Linked DNA regions of Flexistipes sp.. The protein of the gene in region 1 interacts with the protein of each later gene in a pairwise test. Links are inferred from orthologs where the notes say so. Each region holds a gene or a part of one and is shown on either strand. Other genes may lie near its edges.

Region 1 (10,001 bases):
AAAAAACCTTATGAAGCTGCGGAAAAAATATTGGAGGAATTAAATGACTGACAAGGAAATTATCGAGATCTACAAAAAACACGATGCACTGCTAAAAGGGCATTTTCTGCTTTCATCCGGACTGCACAGCGACATGTATCTCCAGTCGGCACTTGTCATGCAGTATCCGGTTATTGCCGAAAGTATAATAAACGAATTGGTGAAGAAAGTTTATTATATGAATTTTACAACGGTTGTCAGCCCGGCAATCGGAGGAATAAGGTTCGGATATGAGCTGGCAAGGTTATTGAAAAAACGCTCTGTTTTTACTGAAAGGACAAACGGACAGATGAGTTTCAGAAGAGGTTTTTCATTGCAGGAAGGTGAGTCAGTTCTTGTGGCCGAAGATGTTGTTACAACCGGAAAATCCACAAAAGAATGTATAAAAGTTGTAGAAGATACCGGTGCAAAAGTTGTGGGTGTTACTTCCCTGATCGACAGAAGCGGTGGAGATGTGGATTTCGGAGTTCCTTTTATCCCGTTAATAACAGTGGAAGTCAACACATACGAGCCGGGAGAATGCCCTTTATGTAAAGAAGGTATCCCTTTGACAAAACCAGGGAGCAGGGAATTTGTCTGATTTTTACACTAACTACCTCTAACGACCTTTAATTACTTCTCTTATTACGCATCTTGAGTTATGTTTATAAATGCGTAAGTTTTGGAAAGATAGTAGAATTTTTTAATTTAATCAGCTGTTTTTATGTTATATTTAAATGTAAGGTTTAGGTTTAGAAGGAATATTAATGAAAAAGAAGATTGTTACAAATGCTTATTTGTAATTTTATCATTGCGAATGAAAAGGTGCTTTGATGTACAGAATTCTTTATGCTGAAGACAATTTTGAGAACTACAAACTTGTGGAGTTTGTTCTTAAAAAAAATGGGTTCGATGTGAAAAACGCAGTGGACGGTTTGGATGTTATAGATAAAGTAGAGAGCTATAAACCTCATTTGATCATTATGGATATAGATCTTCCCAATCTTATGGGCTACGAGGTGACCTCCTGGTTAAAATCGAAAGAGGAGTATAAAGATATTCCCGTGGTTGCTCTTACAGCGGATTATTCAGGTAATTATGAAGTTGTTTCGAGGATATCCGGATGCGCTGCATATTATTCAAAACCGGTTGATCCTGTTTCTTTTGCCAGAGAAATCAAAAAATTTATAGAAACAGGTCAAAAAAACCCCGATACAAAACCTTTATCAGAGCAAATGTCAAAATCCCTTGAAAACAAAGCAAGGCAGGTACATGACCTTAATAAGCAGTTAAAAGAGTATGAAAATAGGTTCTCAGGCATACTGTCTAAACTTTCGGATATTATTGTAATAACTGACAGAGATTTTAATATCACTTATTATAACAGCAGTGCTATTGAAAAGGAAGCTTTCAGAGAACGTTACATATCCGGGATGAATTTTTTTGAATTATTCAGCTGCGTTGGTATGAATACTGAAGAATTAGGAAAAAAGCTGGAAGAAAATGGAAAACTGTCAAATATCGATATAGAGCTCCAATCTGTGGGCGGAACCGGCAGTTTTTTCCTGGCAAATTTTGACATGACAGATGATGAGGTTGTGATTTCACTGAGAGAGGTAAGCAGTGATGTGAAAAATTTTAATACTATGGATCAAGTGGATAAAATGGCAGGTTTGGGGGTGATTACATCCGGCATCATACATGAGATTAATAATCCTTTGACAGCTATTAAAACATATTTGGAAGTTTTAAAGATGAAAACAAACGATGAAACTTTGAAAGGTGTGGTTGAAAAAATTGACACGGGATTTCAAACTATAGAGAAATTAACGAACAGTCTTTTGGAGTTTGCAAAACCTTCCAGAGAAAAACCTTATCCTATAAATATCAACAATATTGTTAAAGAGGTAATGAGTTTCAGTGAATATGAAATCAGGCGGGGTAATGTTAAAATAAATTTTGATATGCAGGATGATATCCCTGTTTTTAAAGGCACTAAATCACAAATTGAGCAGGTTGTTTTAAATTTGCTTATAAATGCAAATCATGCTGTCTCTAAAAGTGAAAACCCCGAAATCACCATTAAAACTTATGAGGAAGACAGTTGTACAGTTTTTGAGGTTTCAGACAACGGACCGGGAATAAGAGAAGATATAAAAAATAGAATTTTTGAGCCTTTTTTTACCACAAAGGGCAAAGACAAAGCAACCGGGCTCGGATTAACAATGGTTAAGCAAATCGTGGAGAGACACAATGGAACTCTTGACTTTACTTCTGACGATAAAGGGACTAATTTTATTATAAAGTTTGAAAAGGAATAGTTTAGATAAATAATAACAGACACAAATTAAGAGTATTAATCTATGAACAAAATTTTTCTTCTGTGTTTTCATGATAAAAAATACCTTCAGGGTTTATTTAAAGATTTTTCCTGCGATTATGCTTTAGATAAATATGAGGCTTACAGCAAATTAATTGCAAAAAATTACAATGCCGTATTTATTTCTGAAAAATTTCTTTATAGCAACAAATTTTGTATTTCGATTTTTGTTAAGGAAATATGTTCGTTAAAACCGCCTTTGATTGTGATTTCAGAAAATTATTATTTTCTGCCGGATTTGATAAGTGTTCCGGAGAGTGATTTGCCTAAAGTTCTGAACAGTTTTACAGAAGAATTGCTGGAACCCGTCAAACATAATGAATCTGATGTTTTTCAGAACCTTGTTGTCCATATGGAGGAGCTGTTTTTAAATAAATATTTCCATGAAATGATCCTTAAAGGTTTGGAAAGTCTGGATCAGTGTTTTTTAAAGATTATAGAAGTAGTTGATATCGTTCTGCTGCCGGAATTGTTTGTGATAGGCAGAGTCACAAAAGATAAAACAGAATATTTTGTATCCCCTAATAACAGGCTGTCAAAAGATATAATAGATGAAATACTTGTAGAGAATAAACTGACTGAAGGTAAATTAGTTTTAAGAAATGAATTTAAAATAAAAGAAAAACACATCGATATTTCAGAGTTGGATTTTTTTATAAAGAAGAACATTTTGGCGGATGAAACCATATTTACTGTAATAGGTATTAAAAGGCCGGCAGCCGATGAAAATGTCAAAATCATGGCAGAGGCGCTGCAAAACCAGATAAAATCCACAATTTTTTATATATCATCACTTATAAAACAGCAGAAAATGTATATTACAGATTATTTGACAGATATTTATAATCGCAGGTTTTTTGATGAAACGGTAAAAAAAGAGCTTCAAAGAAGCAAAAGACACAGGGAAAGCTTTGTGGTGATTTTTTTCGATATTGACAGTTTTAAGGATATTAATGATAAGTATGGGCACAGTGCCGGGGATCATATTTTGGTTTCACTTACCTCTTATGTCCATTCACTGATAAGAGATTCAGATATTTTTGCAAGATTAGGCGGGGAAGAATTTGGGATTCTGCTTCCTGAGACCGAAGCGGATGGAGGGCGTTTTTTGGCTGAAAAAATCAGAAGAGAGGTTGCAGTAAAAGCCTTTGCTTTTGAATCCTCAAAAATAATCCTTACAATATCAGCCGGTGTGCTCACAGTGAAAAATTTTGAAGATGCTGATTATGATATCATTTATAAAATGTGTGATAATGCAATGTATGAAGCTAAAAGGCTTGGGAAAAACAGATTGGTGGTAAGTGAAATATGAAATTTCTGGATGATTTAAGCAGGCATAACCTCGAGTACGAAATGACTGAATTGGGAGAAAAACCTTTCAGAGGCAGGCAGCTTTACAAGTGGATGTACTCAAAAGGGGTTTTTGATTTGCAGGAAATGACCGATCTGTCTAAACAGCTTCGTCAAAAACTCGGACAGAAATATGGTTTTCGGAAAATAGACGTTATTGAAAACATACAGTCGAAAAAAGACGGATCTACAAAACTGCTTTTGGAGCTTGATGATAGCAACCGGATAGAAACTGTAATTTTAAGAGACGGTGAAAGACTTACGGGATGTGTATCCACACAGGTCGGATGCAGAATGGGGTGTTCCTTTTGCAGTACCGCCAAAATAGGACTTATAAGAAATTTAAAAATAGGGGAGATTGTTAGGCAGATAATTATTATGAACAGACTTCTCTCTGAAAAGAATGAAAAGCTTTCAAATATTGTATTTATGGGAATGGGGGAGCCTCTTGATAATCTTGATAACCTCAATGAAGCCATAAAAATAATACTTGATGAAAACGGACTTAATTTTTCTCACAGAAAAGTAACTGTTTCCACATGCGGGATGGCTGATGAACTAAATAAAATGTATGAAGAGCTGGATTCTCCTGTAAACCTTGCTGTTTCACTTAATTTTACGGACAACGAGACTCGGCAAAAATATATGCCGGTCAGTAGAAAATATCCTGTTGAGGCTTTAATCAGCACTTTAAGAAACCTTCCTTTGCAGAAAAGAAAGCGCATAACTATTGAATATGTGCTGTTGAAAAATATAAATGATAGTCAAATGGATGCAAAATATCTGGTTGAGGTCTTAAGAGGGCTGCCGGTTAAGATAAATCTTATCGTGTATAATGATTCCGATATAGGTTTTAATTCAGCTGCGGATGAAAATGTTTTAGCATTTCAGAAGGTTTTGCTGGATAAGGGTTTCTCCGCTTTTATCAGGAAGAGTCTGGGAAGTGATATTGAAGGCGCTTGCGGACAATTATACGCCAGATACAACAAGAAAATTTAACTCTCCTTACTTAGCGCTAAATTTACCGGTCAGTGTTTCAGAATATCAAGTATTCTTTCCAACTCAGATCTGACTACGCTGATAATATTGTCTTCTGCCGGATTCTGCTTTTTTGACCTTAGATTATCTTCATCCAGCCTTCTTTTGGCTCCCTCTATTGTCATTTTTTCAGTATAAAGCAGCTCTTTTATCTGTTCCAAAGTTTTAAGGTGATCTTTTGTGTAGTACCTGTGATTTGAACCGAATTTAACCGGTCTAAGCTGCCTGAACTCCTTTTCCCAAAAACGAATAATAGACGGCTTCAGACCAGTGATATCGCAAACTTCACCAATTTTATAATAAAGCTTGGCTTTATGCATTTACCTCTTCTTTAAATATCTGGCTGGGTCTGAAAACGACGACCGTTCTTGGTTCAATAACGGTTTCCACACCGGTTTTGGGGTTCCTGCCGATCCTTCTGCCTCTCACTTTGACGTCAAAATTTCCGAATCCTGAAATTTTAACGTTGTTTTTGTTAAGAATTTCATCTTTCATAATTTCAAAAACACTGTCCACAACATCAGATATGTCTTTTTTTGTAATACCTAAAGATTCGTAAATGTTTTCAACTATATCCGCTTTTGTCATAATACACCCCCTGCTTATTGTAATTTTATCTAAATATTTCTTTATCGTCAATAGTTTTCACTAATTATCAATAATTAAACATGCAAATTATTGCTTACTGATAAAACTTCCTAAAAACGGCCGAAATTATGCATTACTAATTCAAGTTTCGCACTTCGTTTTGTCTAGCATTCGCTTCTGGCGAATATATAGAATGTTAAACATATTTACCAGTCTAAAAGACTGGTGCTAGCCATAGGCATCCTTGCGAAACCCTGTGGAAACAGGGTTGTGGCAATCTCAGAATAAGAAAAGTAGAGAGATTGCTTCGTCGTTTTCACTCCTCGCAAAGACGTGAAAACAGTGTAATTGCGAAACTTGGTTTACTAATATAAATTTTTATTTTATCTCTTCTGCAAATTCTTTAGCTTTATTTATACTTTCAAAGCCTTCGATTTTAACATTATATTCTTCATTCATAATATTTTCTTTTTTTATAAAAAATTTACCTTCCCTTTCTTTGGCAAAATTTACTGCTTCGCCTTTATCTGCAAATGTTGCAATTGTTTTAACTTTGATATCGCCTATCTTGATATCAGAATTTACATCTGCCACATACACGCGCCACAGTTGTTTTTCCGTCTGTAACTGTAAGGTTTTTGATACTTTTACACCAAAAGTTTCACTTAATTTTTGCACTTTATCTATTTTGTTTTTATCCAGTCCTTTTACTATAATAACATAAGATTTTGTATTTTGCTGTTCTTTTTTATTTTTTATCGGTTTTATTGAGGATGAAGGCATGTCTGCCCTTGTACTATCTTTTGAAGAACTGGATTTTTTTGCCGCATTTGTTTTAACAGATTTTTGTTCTTTATCGTTTATTTCCCTACTATCATTATCAATGGTAACTGGTATAACCTCTTTTTTTACAATTTGTTCTTTGACCGGGGGACTTTTTCTGGCTATTTCTGTTCGGTCACTTGTCTGAATCTTGCTGTCCATTACGGATATTGTTGTCAGTAAGCTGTACTGGCTCAATGCAAACAGAATCAGCAAAAATAGCAGTACCGGCAAGTAAACTTTTGGGTTTGTGTATAAATTAATAAAAAACTTTTTGAACAGAGCCTTTTTATCTGAAATTTCTGTTTCATTCTCAATCCTGTATATCTCTGAAAAACTTTTATCAAAATATTTAAGGAGATTTATGTCAATCATAGTAATAAAAAGCCTCTGTATAAGCAATTATACAGAGGCACGAATATTTATTATTGCTGTTCAACTTTAGACTGCTCTTTAACTTTTTCCACCACATGCGACGGCGCCTCTTCATAGTGGGAAAATTCAATTGTAAACATTCCCCTGCCGCCTGTCATACTTCTTAGGTCAGGTGCATATTTTAAAATTTCACCCATAGGCACCTGAGCTGTAATATGCTGACCTGTGGTTTGTGGCTCAACATTCTGGACACGCCCCCTTCGGGAGTTAAGATCTCCTATTACTGTACCCACAGTTTCTTCCGGAACGAAAATATCCATATTTACAATGGGTTCCAGAAGTACTGGTTTGGCTTCCATTGCAACCTTTTTGAATGCCATTGATGCTGCAATTTTAAAAGCCATTTCTGATGAGTCCACAGAATGATAAGATCCGTCGTACAAGGTGACTTTAAAATCAATAAGGGGATACCCGGCCAGTACACCTTCCAGCGCAGCTTCCCTGATACCTTTTTCAACAGCCGGAATATAGCCTTTCGGAATAACGCCGCCCACAATTTTATCAATAAATTCTATGCCTCCGCCCCTTTCATTGGGTTCCATTTCAATCCAGACATCACCATACTGTCCGCGTCCCCCGGATTGTTTCTTATATTTTCCCTGCCCTTTGGCACTTATTTTTAAGGTTTCTTTGTAGGGGACTTTAGGGGTTTTCAAGTCCACATCAACGTTGAATTTTTTCTTAAGTTTCTCTGTTACAACCTCTATATGCATCTGCCCCATACCGCTTAGAATCTGTTCTCCGGTTTGTTCGTCTCTGGTGACCCTAATGCCCAAGTCCTCTTCCATCAGCCTGTGTAAACCTGTACTGACTTTTTCTTCGTCTTCTTTGGATTTTGGTACAAGTGAAAAGGATAGAACAGGTTCTGCAAGAGTCACCGGATCTATAATACAGCTCTCTTTCTTATTGGAGCAAAGTGTATCAAATGTTTCTGTAAATTTCAATTTGTTCACCATGGCAATCTGTCCGGCCACAACTTTATCTGTTTTAACGAAATTTTTACCCTGAAGCAGGTAAAGCTGAGTAATTTTTTCCACTTCATCCTTGCTTGCATTGTACACATCTGTGTCATTGGTTATTTCACCAGAATAAACTCTGAAAATAGATAATTTGCCGGAAAAAGGGTCGATAAAAGTTTTGAAAACATAAGCCACAAAATCTTTATTTTCCGGATCCAGCATTACTTCCTCACCGGTTTTCTTGTTTTTGGCAACTTTCTGTTCCCTTTCAAGTGGTGAGGGCATAAAATTTATTATTGATTCAAGCAGAAATTTACTTCCCACATTTTTTACTGCTGAGCCGCATATAACCGGTATAAACCTTTTGGCTATCGTGGCTTCACGTATACCTTTTAAAATTTCTTCTTCGGAAAACTCCTCTCCTTCAAGATACTTTTCAATCAATTCGTCGTCTGTTTCACTGATAGCTTCCAGCAGTTTATTTCTTTGACTCTCTACAGCTTCCTTCATGTCAGCCGGGATATCTATTTCCTTAAATTCTGCAGTTGGCTCACTGGGATATTCATAGGCTTTCTGTTTTATAAGATCTACAATACCCCTAAATGATTCTTCTTTTCCGATTGGCAGGTAAAGGGGAATGGGTGTGATACCGAAAGATTGTTCAATGTCCCCCAATGTGCGGTAAAAGTCCGCTCTTTCTTTGTCCATTTTGTTGACAAAAATTATCTTGGCAAGGTCGAAATCATCTGCAAAATTCCAGACACGCTCTGTTTCGGCTTTAATGCCGCTTATTGCACTGGCAATGACAACAGCTCCTCCAACCGCTGAAAGGGCTGATTTTGTTTCATGGAGGAAATTACCGTATCCGGGGGTATCAACAAGATTAAGCAGATGTTTATTCCATTCAATTGAGCATAATTTGGGATTTATAGTAATCTTCCTGTTTATTTCCACCTGATCAAAATCCATTATACTTGTTCCGTTATCTACACTGCCGATTCTTTTGGTGGCTTTTGCATTAAACAGGATTGCTTCTATTAAACTTGTTTTTCCTGCTCCTCCATGTGAAATAAAAGCTACATTTCTGATGTTTTTCACTTCGTCAACCTGCATACGTTACCTCCCAATAGTTTTGGAGCTTTTTATTATGGTCATAAAAGCTCTGCTTTTATTTTATTAATTCAAGTTTCGCACTTCGTTTTGTCTAGCATTCGCCTCTGGCGAATATATAGAATGTTAAACATATTTACCAGTCTAAAAGACTGGTGCTAGCCATAGGCATCCTTGCGACCGCCCACTTAACGCCTTAAGTGGGCGGGTGGCAATCTCAAAACAAGAAAAATAGAGAGATTGCTTCGTTGTTTTCACTCCCTGCCCTGTTAAATGCCACAGGCAATCAGCGAAGCTGATATTTAACAGGGTGAACAAAGACGTGAAAACAGTGTAAGTGCGAAACTTGAATTATTAATACTTTACTATAAAACTTTTTCATTTACTTTACCAAACATTTTTATAACCTTCAATATTTTTGAGCGAAAATTGCCTTTAACTTCCTTTTTTAATCAGTCTTAACAAATAACAGGCCAATACATCAGTTATATTATAAACCATGATTGATTTTACTGGTATACTTCTATATGATTCGGTTACAATTTATGGAGGTACTATATGAGTGAAGAAAAAGATCCGTGGGGTATGGATAAGTATAAATTTAATATTCCTAATCTCCCCAAGTTTAAATTTAAAAAATCACTAATTCTTCCGATACTTCTCGTTATCATCATAATTTGGATGCTGACGGGAATCTATCTGGTGGATGCCAATCAACAGGCTGTAGTAAAACGATTCGGTGAAGTAGCCAGAGTCGTGGGGCCCGGTCCGCACTATCATTTCCCTTATCCTATTGAAACGGTAAATAAAGCCGATGTCACAGATGTTCACAGACTGGAGATTGGCTATAGAAGCTACGAAAATGGTGAATCCAGACTTATTGAAGATGAAGCGCAGATGCTCACCGGAGATGAAAATATTGTCAATCTGGATGTTATAGTACAGTACAGGATCGGTGATATTGTTAAATATTTGTATAATATACAGGGTGTCGTTTCTACAATTAAGCAGGTGTCAGAATCAAGTATGAGGGAAATTGTGGGTAAACAGAAAATCGATTATATTCTTACTGTTGGCAAAGATGAGATTCAGATAAAAGCTCATGAAATGATTCAAAACATACTCAGGGAATACAATGCAGGTATCCAGATCGTGGCTGTGCAGCTGCAGAATGTTAACCCCCCTGATGAAGTGGTATCCGCTTTCAGGGATGTTGCGAGCGCCAGAGAAGATAAAAGCAGGTTTATTAACGAGGCTGAAGCTTATGCCAACCAGGTTATCCCCCAAGCCAGGGGTACTGC
Region 2 (9,837 bases), on another replicon or contig:
CGGTGTTAGGCTTGAAGTGGATGTTCATATTGTTACCGGAGCGGTGAGCAGTGCCCAGAATATTTTAAAGAGTTGCGAAAGGGCGGGAATTTCAGTGGATGATATTGTTCTTGAGCAGCTTGCTTCCAGCGAAGCCGTGTTGTCGGAAGATGAAAAGGAGATAGGTGTATGCCTTATCGATGGAGGAGGCGGCACGACAGATATGGCTGTTTATAAACGGAATGCGGTTTACCATACAGCTGTTCTTTCCATTGGCGGGAATAATTTTACCAGGGACTTATCTATTGGATTGAATACACCGGAATCTGAAGCAGAGAAGGTTAAAAAGGAGCACGGTTGTGTCTGGATGGACTTTGTTTCAGAAGATGAAGTCATAAATGTACCTTCAGTGGGCGGAAGACCTCCCAGAAAAATTTCAAGACCTGTGCTGACCCAAATTCTGCAGGCGAGAAGTGAGGAAATTTTCCAGATGTTTCTGGGAGAACTGCAGAAAAAGCAGCTTCTTGAAATACTGGGTGCCGGGATTGTGGTAACCGGCGGTATTTCAAACCTTGAGGGGATTGAATATCTGGCCTCTTCAATTTTTGAGGTACCGGTCAGGGTAGGCAGGCCTCAGGGCATCGGTGGTTTGACTGATATTGTGGAAAATCCTGTTTATGCAACAGGTGTTGGTCTTACTCTGCATGCTGCCAAAAAGGGGCACCAACAGGTGAAAATTTCCAGAGGAAGCGATGAGAAAGTATTCAGAAAAGTTCTGGATAGAATGAAAAGCTGGTTTGGAGAGTTTTTCTAAACTTTACGGGGGTGAATATTATGTTTGAATTTCAGGAAATTGCACAAGGTGCAGTTATTAAGGTAATCGGCGTTGGTGGAGCCGGCGGAAATGCCATCACCAACATGATTAAAGCCGGTATTGATGGTGTGGATTTTATTTCTGCTAATACCGATGCTCAGGCTTTGTCTAAAAACAGGGCACCGCTTAAAATTCAGCTGGGAACACAGCTGACCAAAGGGCTGGGAGCGGGCGGAAATCCCGAAGTGGGAAGAAAGGCCGCTGTTGAGGATGCCGAAGCTATTGAAGATGCACTCAGGGGCTCAGATCTTGTCTTTATTACTGCCGGAATGGGCGGTGGTACTGGCACCGGTTCAGCTCCTGTTATTGCAAGTATTGCAAAAGACCTGGGGGCGCTAACTGTTGCCGTTGTTTCTAAGCCGTTTTACTGGGAAGGAAAACGGAGGAATGAATTTGCAGACCAGGGGATGAAGTTCCTGAAGGAGCATGTGGATACATTTATCGTGGTTCCCAATGACAGGCTTCTGGATATTATCGACAAAACCACTTCGTTTCAGGAAGCTTTCAGAATTGCCGATGATGTACTAAGACAGGGTGTGCAGGGTATCTCGGATACAATTAACAGCGATGGATATATCAATGTGGATTTTGCCGATGTTAAAGCAATTATGAGCTCCCGGGGAATGGCACTTATGGGCATAGGTGAAGCATCAGGAGAGAGCAGGGATGAAGAAGCTGCCAAACGTGCACTGATGAGTCCTCTGCTTGCAGATGCCGATATAAGAGGTTCCCAGGGCATTCTGATTAATATTACGGGTGGAAGCGATTTGACCATGTTTGAAATCCAGAATATAGCTCAGCTTATCTATGAAAATGCCGGTGAAGATGCTGCAATTTACAAAGGTGTGGTTATTGATGAGAATATGGAAGGTAAAATCAAAGTTACTATTGTTGCAACCGGTATAGGCAAGGTTAAGGAAAGTACAAAAACTGTTAATCTGGATGAATATGTGAAAAAATCCACGCCTGAGAGTTCATCAATCATTAAAAAGGTCAACAATATAAAGAAAATGGACAGAGGGTTAAAGACGCTGGACGATTTTGATGAGGAGGAATTTGAGATTCCCACTTATCTGAGGAAGCAGGCTGATTAAGCGGCAGAATGAGATTTTTGCATGTTGTGAATGTCAGATGGTACAATGCTACTGCCTGGTATGCCGTAAATCTTTCAAGAATTTTGAAAGGTTATGGACATGATGTCATTGTCCTCGGTTTACCAGGCACACCCCCGATGGATAAAGCCGGGCAGTATTCTCTTGAAACTGTCGGACTGGATCTGAATTCGAATAATCCACTGAAAGTTTTTCGTAATATCTGCGAAGTGAATAAGCTTTTAAAACGTTTTAATCCTGACGTTGTGAACTGTCACCGCGGGGAGTTTTTCTGGTATTTTGCCTTTAAGAAAGTTCTCGGCAAAAAATCTTTTAAACTTATTCGTACAAGGGGCGATACCCGCGAGCCCAAAAAGGGATTTTTTAATTATTTTGTTCACTCTGTTTGCGACAGAATTATTACATCTGCGGAAATTATAAAAAACAAATATGTGGAAAATCTTGGAGTCAGCCCGTCAAAAATCAGTGTTGTCTACGGAGGGGTTGATGATAAAAAATTTATTTATAGTGAAAAAGGAAGAGCGAGGGTAAGAGAAGAAATGGGTTTTGGCGAAAAGGATTATGTTGTGGGGATTGTGGGCAGGTTTGATTATGTTAAGGGTCATGAGAATCTGATAAAGGCTGTAGGCAAGCTTTATTATGCCAAGGGGATGGAGAATATACGTCTTGTTTTGATTGGTTATGAAACTAATCTGTCAAATGAGGATATAAAGAACCTTTTAAAGGAAAACGGAATCGAAAAAATATCAGTAATAACAGGATACAGGGAAGACATTGCTGACTGTCTGAGTGCATTGGATCTCGGGGTGGTTGCTTCCACCGGTTCAGAAGCCGTTTGCCGTGTGGCTTTTGAAATTATGGCCGAAGGTATCCCTGTTGTTGCTTCAGATGTCGGGGTTTTACCTGAAATAATTCCTGAAGAAAATATATATTCCAAAAACGATATTGATGGACTGGCGGATAAAATTATGCATCATTCTGATAAAACATTTTTATTTAGTGAAAAAAAATTTTACGAAGATTATATGAAAGCTGTTAACAATAATGTTTGACTGTGAAAGTGCATATGAATGTGGGAGCTTTGAATTATACAAAAACGTCATGCTGAATTTATTTCAGCATCTTGTATTATCAAGAGTTTATGAGACCCTGTGGCACCAACCTAACAGGTTGGTAAATATGTGGAACACATTAAACAAGTTCAGGGTGACAAATATGGGATTATTCAAAGCTCTCAATGTGGGAGTGAGTGGGAGTGTGAGAGAGCCTGCCGGGTTGTGGTTATTTGGAAAGTTTTTTCAGTGATTCTTTAAGAAGGGTTTCAAAATCGTCGTAATCGCCTGAAAGTTTTGTCACAATATTTTTACAGTCCTGTCTCTTGTACCCGAGATTTGCCAGAGCACTCAAAACATCCTCGGCTGCAGAGGCTTTCTGCTCCACCGGTTCAAATACCTCATCAAACTTATCCCTTAACTCCAGTACAATTCTTTCGGCAGTCTTCTTGCCTATTCCCGGAATTGTGGCAATGAGTGGATAATCATTGCTCAAAATGGCATCTTTAAGTTTTTGTGTTGATATCCCGGATAACACAGCCAGCGAAAGCTTGGGACCCACTTTGGATACTGTGTTCAACAGCAAAAAAATCCGTTTTTCCTGCTCATCCAGAAAACCGTATAAATACATACCGTCTTCTCTGATAATAAGATGGGTATAAAGCTTTACAGAGAATCCGGATTCAGGAAGAGCGGAGAAAGTATTCAGTGCAATCAGAATTTCATAAGCAATGCCGCCGGTTTCCAATACAACCTTACCGGGTTCTTTATGTACTAAGGTTCCGGAAATACTATAAAACATTGTATTTTCCTGTTAAACTCAGTCCGAGGCAAATCCCGCAGGCTAAAGCATCCGTTGCATCAAGAGGGATCTTTTTGTCAAATGTTTTACCCAAGTGAAGTTCCACCAGTTTTTTTACCTGATGTTTATCGGCTTTGCCGTATCCCACAACAGATTTTTTTATCTGCAATGCGGTGAATTCAAACATTTCAACGTTGCATCCCAACAAGGTGGCAATTATGGCTCCTCGTGTCTGTCCCAATAGAATTGCACTTTTTACATTTACCGAATAGAAAATATCTTCCACAGCAGCATACTCAGGTTTATATTCAGTGTAAAGGTTCTGCAGTGAGGAGCAAATTGTTTTAAGGCGCTCAGGCAGAGAATTTTTGGCATTGGTCTTTATTACATAGTGAGAGTTATAAGATATTTTTTTCTCATAAACGTCCAGAATGCCTATACCAGTATTGTTGAGGCCGGGATCTATTCCAAAGATAATCAACGTTATTCGTCCTCTAATTCACTGTCATCTATGTCAAAATTTGCATAAACTTCCTGAACGTCATCTAAATCTTCCAGTGCTTCAATAAGGTTAATGACTTTTTTGGCATTATCCCCTTTTACTTCTATAGTTGTTTTCGGTCTCATGGTTACTTCGGCATATTCGTATGAAATGTTTTCCGACTCAATTGTCTTTTTTACGTCTTCGTAGTCTGCGGGGTCACAAATTATTTCGTATGAGTCATCACCCGTTTCCACATCTTCGGCACCTGCATCAATAGCCAATGACATTATCTGGTCCTCTCCGACGTTGTTAAGGGGGATGCTTATTACACCTTTTTTCTCAAAAATCCAGGAAACACATCCTGCTTCACCCATATTGCCGTTTTTCTTAGCCATTGTGCTGCGTACTTCAGAAACGGTTCTGTTTTTATTGTCCGTAAGTGCCTGGACAAGTATTGCCACACCTTCCGGACCGTAGCCTTCATACATAACGTCCTCAAAGTTTGCTTCGTTACCTTCTCCCGTTCCTTTTTTTATAGCTCTGTCCACATTATCCTTAGGTAAATTAACTGCTTTTGCCTTGTCCAGTGCCATTCTCAGACGCGGGTTCATTTCAGGATCACCGCCGCCAAGCTTAGCTGCCACGGTTATCTCTTTAGCGACTTTTGTGAAAACCTTCCCTTTTTTTGCATCCTGAGCCGCTTTACGGTGTTTTATGTTTGCCCATTTACTGTGTCCTGCCAATTTTTTCCTCCGTTGATATGAACTGAATGTATGCTTATAAGAAAATTTAGCTCAAAATTCAAGATATGTTTGTATTATGTTGTAAAAGTATTGAAATGATAGAAAAAGCAGCGGCACTTTAAGAAACTGTGCCGCCGATAATGCATGGATTAATCCACTAACACCATTTCTTCTCCGCAACAAACAAGGTCACCGGCTCCATTCTCCAAAACTTCAACTTTGTTACCACATATTTCACAGTAATAAACTTCTCCCACTTCAGTAGCCATAATAACCTCCTATATTTTTTTCCCTTTTTAAGGAATTATGTTATAATTTTATATGCAAGTAAAATGTATTGCAAATGAATTTTAATTATGGTGGAAAGATTCATTGATATATTATGATTCCTTGACTGCACAAAACAGACCGTATAAAAGAGCTGTATCCTGGAATAAAACATTGCGGATTTTAAACGTCAAGGCAGAAAAGGGGATGTTGGGTAAAAAATTGGTTGCAATTTTTGTGAAAAAAGAAATATATTCTGCTTTGCAGGAGGAATAAGTTGAAAACTCTACTGATTGTTGACGATGACGACAATATAAGACTGCTGATGCGGGATGAATTCTGTGATCTGAATTACAATGTTATTACAGCCGTAAACGGTGAAGAAGCTCTGATAAGTTTTAGCGAAGAGGATGTTGATCTCGTTATACTGGATTTGCGCATGCCTAAGCTTGACGGTGTGCAATTCCTGGAGAGAATCAGAAAAACGAGCAAAGTACCTATTATCATATATACCGCAAATCCCGGTGCTTTCAATGTTGGTGATTATGAAAGTGTTGAAATGCTTACCAAATCTCCCGATACCGGAAATCTTTTGAAATTAGTTGAAACAACACTCAATGTTTGACAGAGATAAGTACAATTTATTCCTGAAAACAAAAAATTTCGGCAGAAATCTGCAGGTGTTTGATTCGCTGCAGTCCACTAATACCTATGCACTTGAACATAAGTGCCCTGTATTTTCTGCAATAACTGCGTCAAGGCAAACATCAGGCAGGGGCAGAAGCGGGCGTAGATGGGCTGATTTTGAAGGGGGAAACTTATATTTTACTTTAATTCTGCCGAAAATCGAGGGTGACCGTATACTTCCACTCAATATTTTAGCCGGTTTTGCCATGTGCGATGTTTTAAGAACTTATTTTAAATGCTACTTAAAATGGCCTAATGATATTGTATATGCGGGTAAAAAGATTGCCGGTATTTTAATTGATACGAAATTTAACGGGAATAAACTTGCAAAAATTGTTCTGGGCATCGGGGTTAATGTAAATGCAGAAAAGGTAAACAAGATTATCCCTACGGCTTCCTCAATAAAGGACGAAACGGGAAAGGATGCCGAACTGGAAAAAATTATGGCTTTATTCATGAACACATTCGAGGATTACTTCAGCAGGTTTATGAATGATGAAATAAATATTGAAAAATTATGGTACGATTATTCAGCTCATCTGAACTTACCTGTCAATATTCATATCGATAATAAAAAGACGGAAGTTCTTGAAAAAGGTATCGATTCAAATGGTGCCTTGATTGTTGCAGAAAAATCAGGTAAACTGACAAAAATTTACTCTGGTGACATAGGCTATGATTTTTGCCGTTGATATTGGCAACACCAACATAGTATTCGGGATTTTTGATAAGCAGGGCAATCTTGCAGGAAATTGCAGGTTAACAACCGATTCCATGAGAACAACCGATGAGTATGCTGCCACTATTATGCTTCTTCTTAAAAACAGGGGAATAGACTTTGATCAGCTGAGCGGAATGGTTATTTCCAGTGTTGTGCCGCCGCTTGTTTACACTTTTACTAAACTTGCCCGCAAATATTTTGATATTGAACCCATAGTTATCGGCCCCGGTATAAAAACGGGGGTACCTGTTAAATTTGAAAACCCCAAGGAAATTGGTGCTGACAGAATTGTGAATGCGGCTGCTGCGATTAAATATTATAAGGCGCCTTGTATCGTTGTTGATTTTGGAACGGCCACAACTTTTGATGTTGTGAACAGAAAGGGTGAATATATCGGAGGGGTTATCAGCCCCGGTATAAAACTTTCTGTAAATGCATTGCATTCAAAGACGGCGAAGTTGCCGGAGATTGAAATAGAAAAATGCCGGAAAGTTGTGGGAAACAGTACAACTTCATCGATGAAATCCGGAGTGTATTTCGGTTACCTCTCAATGATAGACGGCATAATAGAAAAAATTATTCAAGAGCAGTTTGAAGGCAGTTCAGTAAAGGCTGTGGCTACGGGAGGTTTAGGAAGCATTTATATTGATGAATCAAAATATATACAAGAATATGAACCCAATCTTACACTATACGGGCTGAGGTTAATTTATGAAAAGAATAGCGCTTAGTTTATTATTGATTTTCGTTATACTGGGCTGTGCGGCAAAAAATGATAATGCTTTTCAGTCGCATTACAAAATGGGGCTTGCTTATCTGAATACAGATAAGGATTATATGGCAATCAGAGAGTTTGAAAAGGCACTGAAATATAAACCAAACGATGCCAAAACACACTATGCAATTGCCACTTTTTACCTGAAGCATAACAAGTTGCTGAAAGCACAGAAATATTTAGAGAGGGCTATTGAACTGGACCCTTCCAACTCCGACTACCATAATGCATATGCTTCCACATTGGCTTCTCTTGGAAATGTTGAAAAGGCTGTAAAACAATGGAAAATTGTGCTCGAAGATCCCGGATATCCAAATCATGGAATGATTTATTACAACATGGGGTATTCCCTTTATGGAAAAGGGCGTTACGACAGAGCACTGGAGTATTTTAAGAGGGCAGTGGAAACCAACCCCCGGTTCATGTCTCCATATATGTATATGTACAGAATTTATAAAAGCTGGGAAGAGCATGATAAGGCGATAGATATTTTGAAAAAGGCGTTAAAGAGAAACCCTGTTTTTCTTCCAGCAAATCTTGAGTTGGGCAAGTATTATTACAATCAGAACAAATATGAACAGTCTGCAAAAGTTATGGAAGAAATTATAGAACTGCAGCCTGACAGTGAGGAAGCAAAAACAGCCGCTTCTTATCTGAAAAAAATGGGGCTTTATTATGAGTGATTTAGGTCATTTTCTCAGTGAGAAAAGAAAAGAGCAGGATAAGAGTATAAAGGATGTATCAAAAGCAACGTTGATAAGTAAGGCGGCAATTGAAGCTATTGAAAGCGGTGATTTTGACAGTCTCCCTTCATATGTACATTGCTACGGTTTTGTGAAAAAATATGCGGAATATCTCGGATACACATACGATGATGTTAAAAGTCTTTTTGAATCGGAATGCAAAAAGGAAGATTTTCAGGTTCAGGAGGCTCAGGAATCGGAGGAGGATTATTCTTCTGCTGATTCGAAAAGAAAATTTCCAGTATTTGCCGCTGTTTTTCTCCTGCTTATTATTGGGGGAATTCTTGCATACATATTTGTACCCTCTGATTCCACACATAAGGAAATAAGACTGACAGAGGGCAATGCAGGGCTTGTTACGGATAACAGGGCTTCGGAAAATAACACTGACTTAAATGAAAGCAAAGCCTTTCCGGATGACAATATTTCTTCGGAAAAAATTGCGGGTGAAAAGGAACAAACGCCGAAAACAGACAACCAGTCATCAATTACAGAAAATGCAACTGAAAGTGACGGGAAAGCTAAGGATAATGAAATCACTCCTTATGAGATAACGCAGGAATTAAATAAAGAGAAAAAAGTTGTTGAAAAGAAATATAATGTATCGCTGGATTTTTCAGATACTTGTTGGGTTCATGTGAATATAGATAATGAAAAACAGTTGGATTTTATAGCTGAAGGTGGTTTGACCAAAACCATAAGCTTCAGTGATTTTTTTATTATAGATATTGGAAACGCCGCAGCAATAACCATTTCACATAACGGCGATATTTACAGAAATCTCGGAGGGTGGCGGGAACCGGTAAAGAATCTCAGATTTACAATGGATAACGGCACGTTAAAATATTCAAAAATAGAAAATTAATTTTCAGAATACCTATTGCATTTTATTAAATCATGTGTATCTTCTTTAAAAAGACAAAAAAGGTGTTATTATGCGAATGGAAGTGGGCATTTTTGCAGGGGAATCTTTACTGTTAAATGAAGTTATTACTGCAATAGAGGGACAGATGCCTGAGGTTAGCATTAATGTTTATGCAGAAAAAGAGAAAATGCCTGTTTTGCAGTCGGAAGTTCCTTCAGCTCAAATGGAAGAATTAAGTCAGTTTGGCGATGAAGATGTTCTCCTGGTTCTGCCAGGCGGTGACAGTCTGGCCGGCAATGCCGGTGATTTTGACGGCAGCGTTATTGATGCAGCAGGATACTATTCTGAGGATGTTGATATCTGTAAAGTTCTAAATCCGGTGGAGTATATTCTTAACTCTGTGTGTGATGACATTGATGAAATTAAGGGCGTATGCAGTCTGCCTGCTGCTGTTTTCGGCAAAGACGGTGTTGATGATTTGATAAACCAGACAAGACACCTTTTGGCTTTCTCAGACTATAACAGTAAGGTTATTGATTTTAATCTGGGTTTCAATGTTGCAACAGAAGGCAACACCCTTTTTGATAAATATTTGACAAATATAAAGGATGAAGTAAGAAAAAATTTTATTTTTAGGTTGCTACCTGTTTCAACAGGACTTATATTGGACATTTGTGGCAATACAGAAAATGTTGCAGGCGAAGATTTGTACGGGAAAACGGGGAACCTGGCA

The links.
Region 2: the proteins of rlmN (region 1) and ftsZ interact in binary tests that used the Escherichia coli proteins (3 or more experiments, as listed by UniProt). The link is inferred for Flexistipes sp. from one-to-one orthologs.

The regions. Positions count from the first base shown.
Region 1 is NZ_JAXKVW010000004.1:56,816-66,816, forward strand. The notes cover bases 2,728-5,726. They hold rlmN (23S rRNA (adenine(2503)-C(2))-methyltransferase RlmN), read left to right. Parts: upstream 2,728-3,706; coding sequence 3,707-4,747; downstream 4,748-5,726. Other genes in these bases: UMU13_RS04415 (GGDEF domain-containing protein), read left to right, coding at 2,728-3,710; UMU13_RS04425 (MerR family transcriptional regulator), read right to left, coding at 4,777-5,106; UMU13_RS04430 (integration host factor subunit alpha), read right to left, coding at 5,099-5,374. In the rest of the region: pyrF (orotidine-5'-phosphate decarboxylase), read left to right, coding at 1-51; pyrE (orotate phosphoribosyltransferase), read left to right, coding at 44-619; UMU13_RS04410 (ATP-binding protein), read left to right, coding at 852-2,339; more of UMU13_RS04415, read left to right, coding at 2,382-2,727; UMU13_RS04435 (hypothetical protein), read right to left, coding at 5,753-6,571; fusA (elongation factor G), read right to left, coding at 6,622-8,703; FtsH protease activity modulator HflK, read left to right, coding at 9,259-10,001.
Region 2 is NZ_JAXKVW010000005.1:41,710-51,546, forward strand. Bases 46-2,880 are described here. They hold ftsZ (cell division protein FtsZ), read left to right. Parts: upstream 46-813; coding sequence 814-1,947; downstream 1,948-2,880. Other genes in these bases: ftsA (cell division protein FtsA), read left to right, coding at 46-793; UMU13_RS05165 (glycosyltransferase), read left to right, coding at 1,956-2,880. Outside these bases: more of ftsA, read left to right, coding at 1-45; more of UMU13_RS05165, read left to right, coding at 2,881-3,017; Holliday junction branch migration protein RuvA, read right to left, coding at 3,247-3,819; crossover junction endodeoxyribonuclease RuvC, read right to left, coding at 3,809-4,300; UMU13_RS05180 (YebC/PmpR family DNA-binding transcriptional regulator), read right to left, coding at 4,303-5,046; UMU13_RS05185 (desulfoferrodoxin FeS4 iron-binding domain-containing protein), read right to left, coding at 5,196-5,315; UMU13_RS05190 (hypothetical protein), read left to right, coding at 5,419-5,589; UMU13_RS05195 (response regulator), read left to right, coding at 5,591-5,938; UMU13_RS05200 (biotin--[acetyl-CoA-carboxylase] ligase), read left to right, coding at 5,931-6,692; UMU13_RS05205 (type III pantothenate kinase), read left to right, coding at 6,676-7,452; UMU13_RS05210 (tetratricopeptide repeat protein), read left to right, coding at 7,433-8,179; UMU13_RS05215 (RodZ domain-containing protein), read left to right, coding at 8,172-9,104; UMU13_RS05220 (hypothetical protein), read left to right, coding at 9,175-9,837. UniProt on the Escherichia coli protein: Essential cell division protein that forms a contractile ring structure (Z ring) at the future cell division site. The regulation of the ring assembly controls the timing and the location of cell division.